3 regions of the Enterobacter sp. SA197 genome follow, and region 3 is predicted to be linked to each of the others. Evidence: predicted binding sites of a transcription regulator. Region 3 holds the regulator's gene; each other region holds the start of a gene.

The links. The regulator PurR, encoded in region 3, represses purine synthesis genes. The targets are predictions, from matches to a motif close to CANGCAAACGTTTGCNTG.
Region 1: a site for PurR is predicted at 3,001-3,018, ahead of gcvT (glycine cleavage system aminomethyltransferase GcvT). Genes of this name have one in related genera too.
Region 2: a site for PurR is predicted at 2,206-2,223, ahead of M1D91_RS23400 (NCS2 family permease). Genes of this name have one in related genera too.

The regions. Positions count from the first base shown of each region.
Region 1 is NZ_CP096393.1:4,063,530-4,069,933, forward strand. It holds gene gcvP (aminomethyl-transferring glycine dehydrogenase) at 1-1,277, opposite strand, end outside; gene gcvH (glycine cleavage system protein GcvH) at 1,401-1,790, opposite strand; gene gcvT (glycine cleavage system aminomethyltransferase GcvT) at 1,816-2,910, opposite strand; gene ubiI (FAD-dependent 2-octaprenylphenol hydroxylase) at 3,332-4,534, opposite strand; gene ubiH (2-octaprenyl-6-methoxyphenyl hydroxylase) at 4,563-5,741, opposite strand; gene pepP (Xaa-Pro aminopeptidase) at 5,738-6,404, opposite strand, start outside.
Region 2 is NZ_CP096393.1:4,992,420-4,998,823, forward strand. It holds gene M1D91_RS23390 (4'-phosphopantetheinyl transferase family protein) at 1-123, shown strand, start outside; gene M1D91_RS23395 (NADPH-dependent FMN reductase) at 145-711, shown strand; gene M1D91_RS23400 (NCS2 family permease) at 770-2,104, opposite strand; gene yieH (6-phosphogluconate phosphatase) at 2,274-2,939, shown strand; gene M1D91_RS23410 (esterase) at 3,272-4,450, opposite strand; gene phoU (phosphate signaling complex protein PhoU) at 4,700-5,425, opposite strand; gene pstB (phosphate ABC transporter ATP-binding protein PstB) at 5,563-6,336, opposite strand; gene pstA (phosphate ABC transporter permease PstA) at 6,382-6,404, opposite strand, start outside.
Region 3 is NZ_CP096393.1:2,151,726-2,158,129, forward strand. It holds gene punC (purine nucleoside transporter PunC) at 1-988, opposite strand, end outside; gene punR (DNA-binding transcriptional activator PunR) at 1,101-2,012, shown strand; gene purR (HTH-type transcriptional repressor PurR) at 2,032-3,057, opposite strand; gene cydH (cytochrome bd-I oxidase subunit CydH) at 3,355-3,444, shown strand; gene M1D91_RS09970 (MFS transporter) at 3,614-4,783, shown strand; gene M1D91_RS09975 (C40 family peptidase) at 4,857-5,702, opposite strand; gene grxD (monothiol glutaredoxin 4) at 6,038-6,385, shown strand.

The DNA.
Region 1 (6,404 bases), 1.9 Mb from region 3:
TCATCCAGGGTGATACCCACGGCGTTGATAGTATCGCTGCGCAGGTTGATCTCTGCGGCTTGTGCACGTGCCAGTACGGCGGCTTTATCCGCCACCTCCACACACAGGGTGTCGAAGTAGTGAGCATGACGCAGCTTCAGCCCTTTTTGCTGCAGACCTGTCGCCAGAATGTCGGTGAGACGGTGGATACGACCGGCGATTCGCTTCAGGCCAATCGGGCCATGATAAACCGCATAGAGGCTGGCGATATTGGCCAGCAGCACCTGTGAAGTACAGATGTTGGAGTTCGCTTTTTCGCGACGGATATGCTGCTCGCGGGTTTGCATCGCCATGCGTAGCGCCGTATTACCCGCCGCATCTTTCGAGACACCGATGATACGGCCTGGCATCGAGCGTTTGAATTCATCTTTTGCCGCAAAGAAGGCCGCATGCGGGCCACCGTAGCCCATCGGCACGCCAAAGCGCTGTGCGGAGCCGAAGACGATATCGGCACCCTGTTTACCCGGCGCCGTTAACAGCACCAGCGCCATAATGTCGGCCGCCACGCTCACGACCACTTTGCGGGCTTTCAGTTCGGCAATCAGCGCGCTGTAGTCATGCACTTCCCCGGTGGTCCCCACCTGTTGCAGCAGCACGCCGAAGACATCCTGGTGATCCAGCACTTTGTTCGCCTCATCAACGATGACGTCAAAGCCAAAGGTTTCAGCGCGGGTGCGTACCACATCCAGGGTTTGCGGGTGAACATCGGCGGCAACGAAGAAGCGGGTGGCCCCCTTAAGCTTACTGACGCGTTTGGCCATCGCCATTGCTTCAGCAGCCGCAGTGGCTTCGTCCAGCAGTGAGGCAGAGGCGATATCCAGCCCGGTTAAATCTAAAGTCACCTGCTGGAAATTAAGCAGTGCTTCCAGACGACCTTGAGACACTTCCGGCTGATAAGGCGTATAGGCGGTATACCAGCCGGGATTCTCCAGCATATTGCGCAGGATAACCGGCGGTAACTGCACGGCGGTGTAGCCCATGCCAATATAAGACTTAAAGCGCTTGTTGCGACCGGCAATCGCTTTCAGCTCCGCAAGCGCCGCGAACTCGGTAGCGGCCTCTCCCACCTGTGGCGGCGTGGCAAGCTGGATGTCTTTCGGGACAATCTGGCCAATCAGATCCTGTAATGAATCCGCACCAATGGTGTTCAGCATCTCCTGCTGCTGCTGAGCATCCGGCCCGATGTGACGTTCAATAAAAGCGCCACGGTTTTCAAGCTGGCTTAAAGTCTGTGTCATGAGCGATGGTTCCTGAAACGTGCAGTGAATTAAGTGTTCCCTCGCCCTTTGGCAGAGGGTTAGGGTGAGGGGAAGGTTGGCACCTCACCCGGCCCTCTCCCAAAGGGAGAGGGCGAAAAGCGATTACTCGTCTTCTAACAGTGCGGCGTAGGCGGTTGCATCCAGCAGCGCATCAACTTCCGTTTCGTCACTGGCTTTGATTTTGAAAATCCAGCCTTCGCCATACGGCTCGCTATTCACCAGCTCCGGAGAATCACTCAGCGCATCGTTTACTGCAACAATCTCACCGCTTACTGGCGCATAGATGTCAGAGGCGGCTTTTACCGATTCGGCAACAGCACAGTCGTCGCCCGCGGCAACGGTCGCGCCCACTTCAGGCAGGTCGACAAACACCATATCGCCCAGTAACTCCTGCGCGTGCTCGGTAATACCGACGGTATAAGAACCGTCCGCTTCTTTGCGCAGCCACTCATGCTCTTTGCTGTATTTCAGTTCTGCAGGTACGTTGCTCATCACAAAATCTCCAAATAAGAATGAATCACGCGACGGCTTTGCCAGCGCGTACAAAAACAGGTTTGGTCACTTTGACAGGCATTTCACGGTTACGGATCTGGACGATGGCCGTATCACCAATCCCCGCCGGCACGCGCGCCAGTGCAATACTGTAGCCAAGGGTTGGCGAGAAGGTTCCGCTGGTTATCACACCTTCCTGCGCGTTACCGTGTACATCGGTAAAACGCACCGGGAGTTCGTTGCGCAGCACCCCTTTTTCGGTCATCACCAGGCCGACCAGCTGTTCGGTGCCCTTCTCGCGTTGGGCTTCAAGCGCTTCACGTCCGATAAAGTCACGCCCGGCTGGTTCCCATGCGATGGTCCAGCCCATATTGGCTGCCAGCGGTGAAACGCCTTCATCCATCTCCTGGCCGTACAGATTCATGCCCGCCTCCAGACGCAGTGTGTCGCGAGCCCCCAGACCACATGGCCTGACGCCAGCGGCAACCAGCGCCTGCCAGAAATCTGCGGCTTTCTCATTCGGCAGCGCAATTTCATAACCCGCTTCACCGGTATAGCCCGTGGTGGCAATAAACAGATCGCCGGTTTCAACGCCAAAGAAGGGCTTCATGCCTTCAACGGCGTGTCGCTGCTCGTCGCTGAACAGCGTGGCAGCTTTGGCCTGCGCATTTGGCCCCTGAACGGCAATCAGCGACAGATCATCACGGACGGTAAGGTCGATGGCAAAAGGTTCGGCGTGTTGGGTTATCCAGGAGAGATCTTTTTCGCGGGTGGCGGAGTTTACAACGAGGCGGAAATAATCTTCGGTAAAGTAATAAACGATGAGGTCATCAATAACGCCACCTGAGGCATTTAGCATTCCGCTGTAGAGCGCTTTGCCAGGTTGGGTAAGTTTTGCGACGTCGTTGGCCAACAGATAACGCAGGAATTCGCGGGTGCGGCTGCCCCGAAGATCGACAATTGTCATGTGCGAGACATCGAACATACCGGCATCGGTTCGCACCGTGTGGTGCTCATCTATCTGCGAACCATAATGCAGTGGCATCATCCAGCCGTGGAAATCCACCATGCGGGCGCCGCACAGCGTATGTTGTTCATATAAAGGTGTCTGCTGAGCCATCTTTTCCTCGTCGAATAAGCGGGGCTATAACGTTGTCCCGGGGCGAAAAAATCACCGCACGAGAGCGCATCAACACCACTTCAGGTTGCCGACGCAAACGTTCACTTTTGCCTGAACTTATCACCGAAAGCGGCGCTTAACCATAAGAGAAAATGGGTCATCAGATTAGCTTATGACCATTTTCGCCAGGAGCATCGACAGAATATTATTCCGTTAAAACAGGAATCATGAAGAATTAAGAAAGTCTGTCAGACTCGAAACCGCCAATAGGCAGTTGTTAGCGCTTTAAAAACGATATTTTTCCCGAATCCGAAAAAACAAGACATGAGAATATCTAATCTGAAAAATGCGGTGAAATTAGAATTTTTCAAATGAGGCGGTGGGTTCCCTTTCCGTTACCGGAAAGGGAAATGTGACGGAGTTAACGTAACCACTCCGGGAGATCGTTTAAGCCCATTGCCTGGCGCAACAGCTGCGGTTTAACACCCGGAAGCGTGTCGGCCATTTTGAGGCCGATATCGCGCAGCAACTTCTTCGCCGGATGGGTGCCGGTGAAAAGCTCACGAAAACCCTGCATTCCTGCGAGCATTACCGCCGCGCTGTGCTTGCGGCTACGCTCATAGCGACGCAGATACATATGCTGACCAATGTCTTTCCCCTGGCTATGCAAACGGCGCAACTCGGTAATCAGCTCCGCTGCATCCATGAAGCCAAGATTTACCCCCTGACCGGCAAGAGGATGAATGGTGTGAGCAGCATCGCCCACCAGCGCGAAGCGGTGACCGGCAAACTGGCGCGCGTAGCGACCGGTCAGCGGGTAAATCTGCCGCTCGCTCTCAACGCGGCACAACCCCAGACGATTATCAAATGCAACGCAAAGCGCCTGGTTAAACTCATCATCACTGAGCTTCTGCAGCCTGTCAGCCTGTTCGGGGGGAAGAGACCAGACAATCGAGCAGAGATGCGGGTCCGCCAGCGGCAAAAAAGCAAGAATACTTTTATCATGGAAGACCTGACGCGCCACCCCTTCATGAGATTCTACGGTGCGGATGGTCGCGACCATCGCGTGGTGGCCATAATCCCAGAAGGTGAGTGGAATGTCCGCTTTGTTGCGCAGCCAGGAGTTCGCGCCATCAGCGCCAACCACCAGACGAGCAGTAAGCATATTGCCGTCCTGAAGCGTGATAAAGGCTTCATTCTCGCCCCACGCTACCTGCTGCAATGCCGCCGGAACCGTCAGCGTGACGTCAGAACACTGCTGCGCCTTCTCCCAGAGTGCCTGCTGAATAATGCCGTTCTCGACGATATGCCCGAGATGACTGTAGCCCAGACTCGCATCGTCAAACGCAATACGCCCGAAGCTGTCTTTGTCCCACACTTCCATGCCGTGATAGCAGCTCACCCGACGAGCGGTAATAGCTGACCAGACACCCAGACGGGAGAGGAGTTTTTCACTGGCAGCGTTAATGGCTGACACGCGAAGCTGTGGCGCGTCTTCATCATGAACCGGCACGGGCGCCTGCTGCTCCAGTACGGCTACGCGCAGACCACTCCCCTGCAACCCACACGCCAGCGCCAGCCCGACCATGCCGCCGCCAACAATTGCCACATCAACACTTTGCACACTTCGCTCCAGAAGCCTGAGTCAGGCCTTAACGCGCCACCCAACCAAGGGTGCGCTGCGCCAGCGCATCACGCGCCGGGGTAAATAATTCCATTGCCATCAATCCCGCGTTACGCCCCACGACCAGGGGTGCCCATTGGTTAGCAAACAGATGCACTAATCCATCTGTCACCCCGATGGTCGCCAGCTTGTCGGCGTAACGGCGATCGCGGTAACGCGTAAGAACCGAATATCCGCCCACATCGTTTTGGGCACTCCAGGCTTCAGCCACCGTTTCTGCGAGCGTCATGACATCCCGCATACCCAGGTTGAACCCCTGCCCCGCGATGGGATGAAGCGTCTGGGCAGCATTACCGACCAGGACGGTACGGTGGGAAACAGGTGACGAGGCAGTCGTCAACGCCAGCGGATAAGCACTGCGTGCACCGGCATGCACGATTTTGCCGAGTCGCCAGCCAAAGGCCTTTTGCAGCTCGTGGCAAAATTTCTCATCACTCCAGCTCAATACGCTGTGCTCTTTTTCCAGAGGATGACACCACACCAGCGAAGAGCGGCCCTGAGACATAGGAAGCATAGCCAATGGCCCGTGAGAGGTGAAACGTTCGAACGCGCGCCCCTGATGCGCCAGCGCAGTGGTGACATTGGCAATAATGGCTACCTGCTGATAAGGCACCTGATGCCAGTGAATACCACACTGCGCCCCCAGCGCCGAACGGGAGCCGTCTGCCGCCACCAGCAAACTGCCGTTAATCACCTCGCCCTCATCCAGCGTTACGCTGACCTGCTGCTCGTCGCGCGTAAAGCTCCTGACCCGGGCCGGGCAGTGCAGCGTGACGCCAGGCGCACGCCGCAGAAGTGAAAACAGGGTCTGACCGACATCATGCAGCTCGACCACCTGTCCGAGAGCCTCGATACGATAATCCTGCGCGCTAAGGGTCACAAAACCCGCATGCCCGCGATCGCTGACGTGCACCGTGGTAATCGGTGTGGCGTTTTTCGCAATATGCGACCAGATCCCAACGCGCGCGAGCTGCTGGCAGGTGCCTGCCGCCAGCGCAATGGCGCGGGCGTCAAAACCAGGATGATGGTTGGCCTCGGGCGCACGAGCCTCCACCAGATGCACGGGCAGGCGCCCTTTGGTTAAGTGTGAGATGGCCAGCGCAAAGGTCGCGCCCGTCATGCCGCCACCGACAATAATCACGCTCATAAGTGACGTGCCGCCGCCATTAAGGCCTCAATATCATCCGCACGCTTGACGACACTGGCAGTGAGGTTTTCATTGCCGTCTTCGGTAATGACGATGTCATCTTCAATACGAATACCGATGCCTTTGTAGGCAGCAGGTACGTCAGCATCGGGTGAGATATAAAGGCCGGGTTCAACGGTGATAACCATACCGGGCTCAAGCACACGGGAGCGCTCCTGTCCGTAAACGCCGACATCATGGACATCCAGACCCAGCCAGTGGCTCAGGCCATGCATAAAGTAGGGACGATGGGCATTTTCTGCGATCAGGATTTCAATATCGCCGTGCAGAATCCCAAGCTTAACCAGCCCGCGAATCATGATGCGCACCACCTCGCCGGTCACCTCCTGAATGGAAGTACCGGGGCGAAACAGGCGTAGTGCTGTTTCAAGGGATTCCAGTACGATGTCATAGACTTCACGCTGCGCCGGGGTGAATTTGCCGTTCACCGGGAAAGTACGGGTGATGTCACCGGCGTAGCCCTGGTATTCACACCCGGCGTCAATCAACACCAGATCGCCATCGCGCATGACGCTCTCGTTTTCGGTGTAATGCAGAATACAGCCGTTTTCCCCGGCACCGACAATGGTGTTATAGGAGGGAAAACGCGCGCCGTGGCGGTTA
Region 2 (6,404 bases), 2.2 Mb from region 3:
GAATATGACAGTAAAAATGGCTGGCGTTATCTCGCTGATGTACAGACCCGGGCTAACGATCCTGCCTCCCGTTTAATGCGTTTTACCAGCTTGCCTGCGGAAAAAGTTCTCCACTCTCACTGATTTTATCGCAAGGAACAGATAATGACGGCACCCCTGAAAGTTGTGACATTACTGGGAAGTCTGCGCAAAGGATCATTCAATGCAATGGTTGCCCGCACGCTGCCTGGGCTCGCCCCGGCGGAAATGACGATCTCCCCCTTACCCTCGATCGGTACTTTTCCGCTTTATGACGCCGATCTTCAGCAAGATGAGGGTTTTCCGGCAAGCGTGGAAGAGATGGCGCAGCAGATTCGTGAAGCCGATGGGGTGGTGATCGTAACCCCGGAATATAACTATTCGGTACCGGGTGGATTAAAGAATGCTATCGACTGGCTCTCCCGCCTGCCTGTCCAGCCTTTTGCGGGTAAGCCAGTGCTGATTCAGACCAGCTCTATGGGCACCATTGGCGGCGCGCGCTGTCAGTACCATTTGCGCCAGATTCTGGTGTTCCTGGATGCGATGGTGATGAACAAACCGGAGTTTATGGGCGGTGCCATTCAGAACAAGGTCGACCCGCAGAGGGGAGTCGTCGTAGACAAAAGTATCCTTGATCACCTGACCAAGCAGCTCGCGGCGTTTAGCGATTATATTCAGCGCGTTAAAATCTGATAAAAAAAGCCCGGTCGCATCATCGCGTACCGGGCCTGTTTCACTGCCGTGGCTGAGATTAATGGTCGATAAAGACGATTTTCAGCAGGAACAGTAGCGCAACGACAATCACACACAGGCTCAGGTCGCGCAGACGGCCAGTGAAAATCTTCATCACGCAGTAGGAGATGAAGCCCAGCGCGATACCTTCAGTGATTGAGAAGCTGAACGGCATCATCACCGCAGTAATAAACGCAGGAACCGCTTCTGTCAGGTCATCCCATTTTACGCGAGAGAGGCTGGAGGTCATCAGCACACCCACGTAAATCAGCGCGCCTGCGGCAGCGTAACCCGGCACCATACCCGCCAGCGGCGAAAGGAAGATAACCAACAGGAACAGGATGCCAACGACAACGGCTGTCAGACCCGTGCGGCCACCCACCGAGACACCGGAAGAGGACTCAATATAGGCCGTCACGGAAGAGGTGCCGATAAAGGAGCCGGCAACGGACGAAATACTGTCGACATACAGCGCCTGCTTCATACGCGGGAATTTACCCTTTTCGTCCACCAGCCCTGCTTTATCGGTCACACCGATAAGCGTACCGGAGGAGTCGAACAGGTTCACCAGCATGAAGGAGAAAATCACCCCGGCGAGGCCAATGTTAAAAGAACCGGCCAGATCAACATTACCCACCACGCTTGTAATGCTCGGCGGAGCCGAGACAATCCCGTGATACTGCACATCGCCCAGCAACCAGCCCAGCAGGGTGGTCACAACGATGGAAACCAGCACCGCAGCATGGATGTTACGGGAAGCCAGAATCGCGATGATAAAGAAGCCCAGCACGCCCAGCAGGACGCTATGTGAGGTCAGGTTACCGATCGACACCAGCGTGTCTTTGTTCGCCACGATAACGCCCGCGTTTTTCAGCCCCATCATGCCGATGAAAAGACCGATGCCGCTGGTAATACCCACACGCAGGCTGACCGGAATATTGGCAATCATCCAGTAACGCACACGGAAGATGGTGAGCAGCAGCAGGCCAACGGCGCCCCAGAAAATCGCGCCCATGCCAATCTGCCAGGAGAGGCCCATCGCCCCGACAACCACAAACGCAAAAAACGCATTCAGACCCATCGCAGGTGCCAGTGCCACCGGCAGGTTAGCAACCAGGCCCATCAGAATGCTTCCGAACGCCGCAATCAGGCAGGTGGTAACGAATACCGCGCTGGTATCCATGCCAGCGACACCCAAAATCTGCGGGTTTACAAAAACGATGTACACCATCGTCAGAAAGGTGGTGAAACCGGCGATCACTTCGGTGCGTGCCGATGTGCCGTGTTCGCGCAGTTTAAACACGCGTTCAAGCAACCCCTGGCCCGACGCCTGGGTAGTCTGTTGTTGGCTCATTATCAATTTCCGAACAAGGGAGGGAAAATTCGTCGCTATCCTATACCAAAATGAGACACTATTGACCGTTATCGCCCACTTTTTTTCATTGAATTTGCTTATACGGCAACGATTGCGTGGGGTAATCAGGCTTAAGTAAACGTTAAACTTGCAAGTAACAGGAAAAGGCATGTCTCAAATAGCAGCTGTATTTTTTGACTGTGACGGCACCCTGGTCGACAGTGAAGTCATTTGTTCGCGCGCGTATGTGCATATGTTTAAAGAATTTGGCATCGATCTCGACCTGGAGGAGGTGTTCAAACGTTTCAAAGGTATGAAGCTTTACGAAATCATTGAGGTGATTGGCGAAGAGCATGGCGTGGCGCTTGAGAAAACCGCTCTGGAGCCGGTGTTCCGCAGCGAAGTTGCTCGTCTGTTTGATGCTGAACTGGAAATCATTCCCGGTGCGCAGGAGCTACTGGATGCCATTACCGTGCCCGTCTGCGTGGTTTCCAATGGCCCGGTCAGCAAAATGCAGCATTCATTAGGAAAAACCGGCATTTTGCACCATTTCCCGGATTTGCTGTTCAGTGGTTACGATATTCAGCGCTGGAAGCCGGACCCGGCACTGATGCATCACGCGGCGAAAGCGCTGGGGGTAGACACGAAGCACTGCCTGCTGATCGATGATTCCGTCGCCGGCGTTCAGTCCGGTATTGCGGCGGGGATGGAGGTGTTCTACTTCTGCGCCGATCCGCATAACAAGCCTGTTACGCACCCGCAGGTCACGACCTTTACGGCGCTTTCACAACTGCCGGAACTCTGGCGCGCCCGCGGCTGGAATATCACCCGCTAAACTTATTAATTCCATTAATACAACGCATTACAGCGATAACACCGTGCAATGGAAAAAAGTAGCGGCGATGACAGGGTCCGGCTGAAAATCGACGACGCGTATCTGTAAGGCCGGGGCGACGCTCAGGAATGCAGGGCGAGGGCGGTTCACCGCCCTCGCACGTTCACGGGTTCTGGCGTGACAGAAAAGCAAGGAACATAAGGTGAAGGACATGACCCTCAGAGCTGCATGTTCCCCTCACCCTGACTCTCTCCCCAGAGAGGAGAGGGAACCTTCCGTGCTCGTATTTTCTGTGGGGATCCCTCAACCTGCGAAAAGAGAGGCGTAACACCTTACTTAAATAACTTCTGAACAAACTCAGCATAGGCCGGACGCCAGACATCCATTTCATGCCCCAGGCCGGGGTACATTTTATAGTCAAACCTGATGCCCTGCTTTTCCAGTTCGGTCTTGAGCCCGGCAATATCTTTTCCGGTCACCGGGTCTTTTTCGCCCACCACGACGGTAAAATTGTGAAGCTGATTATTGATGGCCTGCGGTTGATTAAGCTGTGCCGTAACCCCTGCATCCGGCACCGTTGTGGTGGTCACGCCGCTGAAGGTGGCCAGCCAGCCGAAGCTCTCCAGGTGGTTCATGCCTGAAACCAGCGCCTGGTACCCTCCCTGCGACAATCCGGCCAGCGCGCGGCCCTCCGCGTCCTTACGCACATTAAAGCGTCCGTCGACCAGCGGAATGATGTCATGCATTAATTCGCGATCGGCCGCCTTCGCATTGAGTGGATAGAAGGTTTTGCGACGCTCCTGCGGCGGATAGTTTTCAGGAATCGCCTGCACGATGTCGGTTTCGGTATCCGGCACGACCACCAGCATCGGCCTGATTTTGCCTTCTGCCAGCAGGTTATCCATGATTTGCGGCAAACGCCCCTGATCGATAGCTGAAAGGCCGGTATCACCGAATCCATGATAGAAATAGAGCACCGGCAGTGGCTCGCCTTTACCGTCATAGCCCGGCGGCGTCCAGATATAGACGCGGCGTTCAGCGCTCAGCGCTGTTGAGTGATAGGTGACCGTCAGCAGATCGCCGTGCAAAACCGCGCGATCGTCCAGAATACTTCCCGGAACCAGAATCAGACTGGTATTCACCTGACGCTGGGGTTTCTGGAAACGGCTTCCCGTATCCACCGATCGAAACCCGTCCACATCAAAATAGTATTCATAGAGATTTGGCTTCAGGCTCTCGCTCTTCCATGACCAGACACCGTTTTCGTCTTTGGTCATATCATGGGAAGCGAAACTGTCCGGCGTGGCACCCGTAATCACGGATACGCGTTTCGCCCCCGGCGCGAACAGGCGATAGGTAATGCTCTTGTCTTCGTTAACCTGAGTAACGTACTGACTTACCGGTATAGACTGTTCTGGCGTGACCGGGAACGGCGCGGCAACGCCGGGCCCCGCCATAGCGCCGGAGAGGGCAGCCAGGGCAACGGCAAGGCAGCTAAGTTGTCTTTTCATATCGTCTCCTTTGTCGTGTGGTTCAGTTAGCGCGCATCCTGTGCGTGAGCCAGAAACAAAAAAACCTGGCATCCCGGTGAACGAGATGTCAGGTTTAGCCCGCAACGCGGTAGCAATCCGCCTTAAAGCATAGTGGACGGACGTCGCTGAACAACACGCAATCCGTTGAAGTGTGACGGGAAGCTAAAAAGGTTGAGGTCAAAAGACAAACGCCAGCATACGCTGGCGTTCAGAGGATGAGGCGGAGAATTACTCTTTCGGGTCGTGACCGGCAAGCAGTTTATCCAGCTCGTCGCCACCAACGTGACGGAAATCCTGACCTTTTACGAAGTAGAAAATGTATTCGCAAATGTTCTGGCAGCGATCACCAATACGCTCAATGGAACGGGCACAGAACAGCGCCGTCAGCACGCTTGGGATTGTGCGCGGATCTTCCATCATGTAGGTCATCAGCTGACGCACGATGCCTTCATATTCCTGATCCACTTTCTTATCTTCACGGTAAATACGCACCGCTTCGTCGATATCCATCCGGGCGAATGCATCCAGCACGTCATGTAGCATCTGAACGGTGTGGCGACCCAGCGACTCCAGGCTTACCAGCAGCGGTTGATGCTGCGAAGAGAACTTCTCAAGCGCGGTGCGGCAGATTTTGTCTGCCACATCGCCAATACGTTCCAGTTCTGCGATGGTTTTAATGATAGCCATGACCAGACGCAGGTCACTTGCCGTCGGCTGACGCTTGGCGATAATGCGCACACAGGCTTCATCGATGGCAACTTCCATCATGTTGACCTGTTTGTCACCTTCAACCACGCGCTGCGCGAGTTCGCTGTCCTGATTGTGCATCGCGGTGATCGCATCAGAAAGCTGCTGCTCCACCATCCCACCCATGGTCATGACCTGAGTGCGGATACTTTCCAGCTCGGCGTTGAACTGGCCGGAAATATGTTTATTAAGATTAAGGTTGTCCATCGTTCCTCCAGATGCCCAAAAGATTTCTGGCTGTAGCAAGGCGGCAACTGCACGGAGCTCCGAAAGCGTAGATAACTACGTGACCGGAGTGAGCAAAGACAGCCAACGCGGGTACGGCCTGAAAGATGAAGGGCATATCAACCGTAGCGGCCAGTAATATAATCTTCGGTTTGTTTCTTCTTCGGCTTCGTGAACAGATCGTCAGTATTACTGAACTCAATCAACTCGCCGAGGTACATAAACGCTGTGTGATCGGAGCAACGTGCAGCCTGCTGCATGTTGTGGGTAACAATCACGACGGTGTAATCCTGCTTAAGCTCAGTGATCAGCTCTTCAATGCGACCCGTTGAGATAGGATCCAGAGCAGAGCAGGGCTCGTCCAGTAACAACACTTCCGGGCGAATTGCGATACCGCGTGCAATGCACAGACGCTGCTGCTGGCCACCGGAGAGAGAGTACCCGCTCTGGTGCAGCTTATCTTTAGTTTCGTTCCATAATGCGGCTTTGGTCAGGGCCCACTGCACACGTTCGTCCATATCCGCGCGGGAGAGCTTCTCAAACAGGCGCACACCGAAGGCGATATTGTCATAAATCGACATCGGGAACGGCGTTGGCTTCTGGAAGACCATCCCAACTTTAGCGCGCAGTAGCGCGATATCCTGGGTATTGGTGAGGATGTTGTCCCCATCCAGCAAAATTTCACCTTCTGCGCGCTGTTCCGGATACAGTTCGAACATCTTGTTAAACGTGCGCAGTAAGGTGGATTTACCACAGCCTGATGGCCCGATAAAAGCCGTGACCTGATTTTTGGCAATGTCCAGGCTGATGTTTTTCAGGGCATGGAATTTACCGTAATAGAAGTTCAAATCACGAACCTGAATTTTGTCCGGCGTTGTCTCAACCATACTCATTTGTCTCTTTCCTCAATCAGCACCGCTTGCGCCGTGCCGCAAAAATTAGTGTTTCTTCTTCGCGAAAA
Region 3 (6,404 bases):
CCGTGGCGTGCGGGAAAGGGCGCAACGCCTGTGCCACAACGATGGGGTAAATCGCTCCGTTCGCGACGGCCATCAGACAGAAGGGGACCAACAACGCAGTAAGTGACGCTTCAGGGAACAAGCCAACAGCCCAGGTCGCCGTCACACTGAAGGCAAAGACCCAGAGCAACCACGGCAGCAGACGCGCGCCCGACCATTTTTGCAGCGCCCAGCGGCAACTGTATCCGCCAACCAGAAAGGCGATGGTTTGCGGGACATAGCTCAGGCCAATAATGGCAGGACCGTAACCCATTTCGTGAAGGATAAAAGGTGAACCTGTCAGCCATGCAAAAAAGCTGGCGGAGCAGGCCGCATAAATAAGCACATTGCCACGGTATGCTTTGTCACGCAGCAGTGTGACGAAGGTGACGGGACTGGCATCCACGGCTACCTTCTGCGTAACGGAACGCAGACGCAGCGCAGGCAGCATCAGCAAAACAGTAATGGCGAAGAGGGTAGCAAAAATTGCCTGCCAGGAAAAATGTGCAAGGATCCAGCTTCCTACCAGGGGGGCCAGGGCGGGAGATAACCCAACCAGGGGCATAATGGTCGCAAAAATGCGGTTAGTGCGCTGCGCCGGATAGTGGTCGGTCACCAGCGCTTGCCAGGTCACTGCAGCAGCACAGACGCCGATGGCCTGTATGAAACGCAGTGCCAGCAGCCAGCGGGCATCCTCAACCCAGATCATGCCCAGACAGCCAAAGGCAAAAATGGTAAGGCCACTGAGCAGAATGGGTTTGCGCCCGTAGCGATCGGATAACGGCCCCCAGACAAGCTGAGCCACGGCAAAGCCTGCAAGGAACAGGCTCAGCGTCGCGCTGACCACTGCTGCCGACGTGTTTAAATCTTGCTGAATATCAGCGAAAGCAGGGAGGTACATGTCTGTAGCAAGAAAGCCCAGTACGCTTAATCCCGCCAGCCAGACTAAAAATCCTTTTCCTGGTTGCATGGCACTATCTCTTTTTATGCAGGTAAACAGGGAAACAGAGTCTAGGGAGTGAAAGTCAGCTTGTGAAACGCTAATATTTGCGCACTGGTTTCAAATTTTTTGCAGGCAGACTATGTGGTCAGAATATTCACTTGAAGTCGTTGATGCGGTGGCACGTAATGGCAGTTTTAGTGGTGCAGCGCAGGAACTGCATCGGGTACCGTCGGCGGTGAGCTATACCGTACGTCAGCTGGAGGAATGGCTCGCCGTTGAGCTGTTTCAGCGTCGTCATCGGGATGTCGAATTAACCCCCGCTGGCGCGTTATTTCTCAAAGAAGGGCGTTCTGTTATCAAAAAAATGCAGATCACCCGACAACAGTGTCAGCAAATTGCCAACGGCTGGCGCGGGCAGCTGGCTATTGCGGTGGATAATATCGTTAAGCCGGAGCGGACCCGCCAGATGATAGTCGACTTCTACCGCCATTTTTGCGATGTTGAGCTGATCGTCTTTCAGGAGGTCTTTAATGGGGTCTGGGATGCCCTGGCAGACGGGAGGGTGGAACTGGCGATCGGCGCGACCCAGGCGATCCCGGTCGGAGGGCGTTACGCGTTTCGTGATATGGGCATGCTGAGCTGGAAGTGTGTGGTGGCAAGCCACCATCCCCTGGTGCAGATGGCCGCACCGCTGAGTGACGAGACATTGCGCAACTGGCCTTCCCTGGTGCGTGAAGACACGTCCCGTTCCCTGCCCAAGCGCATAACCTGGCTTCTGGACAACCAGAAACGGGTGGTGGCGCCGGACTGGGAGTCTTCTGCGGCGTGTCTTTCCGCCGGTCTGTGTGTTGGCATGGTGCCAGCGCATTTTGCGCGCCCGTGGCTCGATAAAGGAGAGTGGGTGGCGCTTACGCTCGAAAATCCATTCCCCGATGCTGCCTGCTGCCTGACCTGGCAGCAAAACGATGCCTCGCCGGCACTGGACTGGCTGCTGAATTACCTGGGAGACAGTGAAACGCTAAACCGGGAATGGCTGTGGGAGCAGGATTAACCGGCCCCCACGGAGGGGATTAACGGCGGTAGTCGCGGAACGGACCGTCAGCGACCGAACGACGTTCTATCAGACGCGGGTGAACTTCAATGGACTGAGAAACTTCGCGTTTATTCACAATACGATCGAGCAGCATATTGAATGCGGTCTCTCCGAGCGAATCCTTCGGCTGATGGATAGTGGTGAGCGAGGGGGTAAAATACCGTGAGTTACGCACATTATCATAACCGATCACCGAAATATCCTGCGGCACCCGCAGCCCCATTTCATCCGCCGCGCAGAGTGCCCCCATCGCCATAATGTCACCGCCGCAGAATACCGCCGTAGGGCGTGAAGACTGGGTGAGGATTTGCTGCATGGCGCGATAGCCCGATTCCGGTTCAAAATCACCCTGGACAATCCAGTGTTCCGGTACGCTGATGTGCGCTTCTTCCATTGCCTTCATGAAACCCGCCAGGCGGCCCGCGCCCGTATTGCGCTCAAGTGGCCCTGGGATGACGCCAATATCACGATGACCACGTTCAACCAGATAACGACCGGCCATGTAGCCGCCTTCGAACGCGTTATCGATAACGGTATCCGTGAAGTCGGCTTTTGCTTCACCCCAGTCCATCACCACCATTGGGATGTGACGATATTCGCCGAGCATCGTAAGCAGGGATTCCGGGTATTCAGAACACATGACCAGCAAACCGTCGACACGCTTTTGCGCCATCATCGACAGGTAAGCCCCTTGCTTTTCAAAGTTATTCCACGCATTGCCGAGGATAAGGGTATACCCTTTCTGGAAGCAATTTTTCTCAACGGCTTCAATAATCTCGGCAAAATAGGCCGCTTCACTGCTGGTCGCCAGCAGACCAATGGATTTGGTGTGATTCACTTTCAGGCTACGGGCGACGGCACTCGGCGAGTAGTGAAGCTCTTTAATTGCAGCCCACACGGCATTTCGTGTCTCTTCAGCCACGAAACGCGTCTTGTTAATTACATGTGATACGGTTGTGGTGGAAACGTTTGCTCGCTTCGCTACGTCTTTAATCGTTGCCATCAGATGTCACTCCATGCCATATCATAAGCTCCTGAAAATACATAAGGTAAACGTTTGCCTGCCTTCACCCTTTCGCCGCGCGAGGGGAAACTTACGCCGGGAAAAAGACACTGAACGTCAGGAGGGGAGTCAATGGCCGGTACGCTAATAAATTTAGCGTCGAATTTTGTCTTATCTTGAACAAAAGGGGAAGAGGTAAAACGTATATCAATCTAATTCCTGCAAGATTTTTACGTTTATTTATGCAAAAATGCGCTATCTCACTTTTTGTGGGGATTTAAAAAAGGAGAAAAATTGATGAGTACCGACCTGAAGTTTTCTTTAATGACTACCGTTGTTGTCCTTGCTCTGATTGTTGCAGGCGCAATGACTGCCGCTCTGAACTGATTTACCCCGAGGGAGCGCGAGCTCCCTCGCTGTTTCCCCTTCGATTATTCCCTCCCCAGCAATTCTCTTTTCGCGATTCATTGACTGCTGTTTTTTGTGATTAATGTCATACTTTTGCCTTCTGTGACGGTGTCGCCCGACGACACGGCATTTCCGGAGCGTATAAAACATGAAAATTAATTATCCACTGCTTGCCCTGGCGATTGGCGCTTTCGGCATCGGTACGACGGAATTCTCCCCGATGGGACTTCTGCCCGTCATTGCCCGTGGTGTCGATGTGTCGATTCCAGCGGCAGGGATGCTGATAAGCGCCTATGCAATAGGGGTAATGGTGGGGGCGCCGCTAATGACGCTGCTGCTTTCGCATCGCGCGCGTCGTAATGCGTTAATCTTTCTGATGGCAATCTTCACGCTGGGCAATGTGTTATCCGCCATTGCGCCCGATTACACCACGTTGATGCTCTCGCGAATTATTACCAGCCTCAACCACGGCGCCTTTTTCGGGCTTGGGTCGGTGGTGGCGGCGAGCGTGGTGGCAAAGGAGAAGCAGGCCAGCGCGGTTGCCACCATGTTTATGGGACTGACCATTGCCAATATTGGCGGTGTCCCTGCGGCCACCTGGCTTGGTGAAACCATTGGCTGGCGTATGTCATTCCTCGCCACGGCGGGACTTGGCATTGTTGCCATGGTCAGTTTGTATTTCTCTTTGCCAAAAGGCACTGCCGGTGAGCGACCTGACGTGCGCAAAGAGCTGGCGGTTCTGATGCGCCCGCAGGTGGTATCGGCACTGCTTACGACCGTGCTTGGTGCGGGAGCAATGTTCACCCTCTATACCTACATCTCCCCGGTGCTTCACAGTATTGCTGGCGCCGGGCCCGCCTTCATTACCGCGATGCTGGTGCTGATTGGTATTGGCTTTTCGCTGGGCAACTATCTCGGCGGCAGGCTGGCTGACCGGTCGGTAACCGGTACGCTGAAAGGCTTCCTGATGCTGCTTATCGCCATTATGGTTGCCATTCCGTGGCTGGCACGCAGCGAAGTTGGTGCCGCTATCAGTATGGTCGTGTGGGGAGCGGCGACCTTTGCGATTGTGCCGCCGCTGCAAATGCGGGTGATGCGTGTCGCCCATGAGGCGCCGGGCCTTTCATCCTCGGTGAATATTGGTGCCTTCAATTTAGGTAACGCACTCGGTGCGGCCGCTGGCGGTGGGGTTATTTCAGCGGGCGCAGGTTATGCGTTTGTACCAGTGGCCGGCGCGGTGATTGCGGGTCTGGCCTTATTACTGGTGTGGTTATCAGGCAGGAATTCGCCGCGTCGCACCTGCGTTGCTGTGGAGTAATAAAAAAGCAGGCGGAGTGTCCGCCTGCTTTTTTTGTCATGGATGGAAAGACCTTTACCGCGCAGATGATGCGCTAGCGAATAGTCTTGGGTGTGACAACGCGGCGTGCGCCAACGTAATGGCGTTGCCAGTAATCCTCGCTGAGCGAGGTTATCTGGATGTCCTGACCGCTGCGTGGAGACTGGATGAACTTGCCGTTACCTACGTAAACACCAACATGATCGGCCGTACCACGGCCCTGGGTGCGGAAAAATACGAGGTCGCCACTTTCGAGTTCTGCAACGTTAACCGGTGAAGCATCGCGCAGGTGATACATTTCATTGGCAGTGCGAGGGATGCGGAACTTAACCAGATCTTTATAGGCGTAATAAACCAACCCGCTGCAATCAAATCCGGTCATCGGGGAGGTGCCGCCCCAGTGATAAGGCTTGCCAATCTGATTCATCAGTTTTGACATTGCTGTTTTCTGAACTTTCTGGACACGGACTTTATGTGCTTCTGAAAGGGTGAGAGGTTTACTGCCTTTGACTTTTACGCACTGCGCTTTGTGTCCTTTACGCTTCGTGCATTTTTCCGTCATAGCGACAACGGTGGCTGGAGCCTTGCTGGATTTACTATGGCGGGAAGTATTCTTGCTGGTCTTAGTGCTGACGTTCTTTTTGCCGGACGACGGTGTTTTCCTGGCTGTTGCTGATTTTTTGTTTTCGGCTTTTGCCGTTACCCTGGAAGTCGTGCCACTGCTTTTCTTTGTCGTCTTTTCTTTCGGGCTATTTTTCTTACGTTCGGATGCTTTCACCACGTGTGTTTTGTGTACAGCCGAGCCTCGGGTCTGCTCGGAAGCAGTGGCAAGCGGTGTAAACGTGAGCGTGGCGAACAACAAAGCACAGAGCGTGATTGAAGCTGTGTTAATTCGCGCCACTGAGCAATCCCCTGAAAAGTGCAGGCATGCAATCATGCTTGCGTGTGATTTAGAACCGCGTCGATTCTAATCTATAAAAAGCACAAAAGTTAATAGGGTTTTTGCATCTAAACTCTGTTTCGTTAGCAAGCGCAAAAAAAATCACCAGTTATGCTGCTATGTCGCTCAATTGTTAAACTGATGCAGCGCTAAAACAGGCGATAAATGCTCTTAACCCTGCATCTTTTACCATCAGACGATAAAATAATGACTGGTGAACAAAATGTTATTTTCTGTTGCTTGTCCGAACCGTTACAATGACAGTTATCTGCCGAGAAGTTGAAGGAAGCAAGACAATGAGCACTACCCTTGAAAAAATCCAGACCCAAATTGGTGAGAATCCCATTCTGTTGTACATGAAAGGTTCTCCGAAGCTGCCTAGCTGCGGTTTCTCCGCACAGGCTGTTCAGGCGCTTTCCGCCTGTGGTGAACGCTTTGCTTACGTGGATATCCTGCAGAATCCGGATATTCGTGCTGAACTGCCGAAATACGCTAACTGGCCGACATTCCCTCAGCTGTGGGTTGACGGTGAGCTGGTTGGTGGTTGCGACATCATCATCGAAATGTATCAACGCGGCGAGCTGCAGCAGTTGATCAAAGAAACGGCTGCGAAGTACAAATCTGAAGAGCCGGGCGCAGAGTAATTTCCGCGCACAAAAAAAA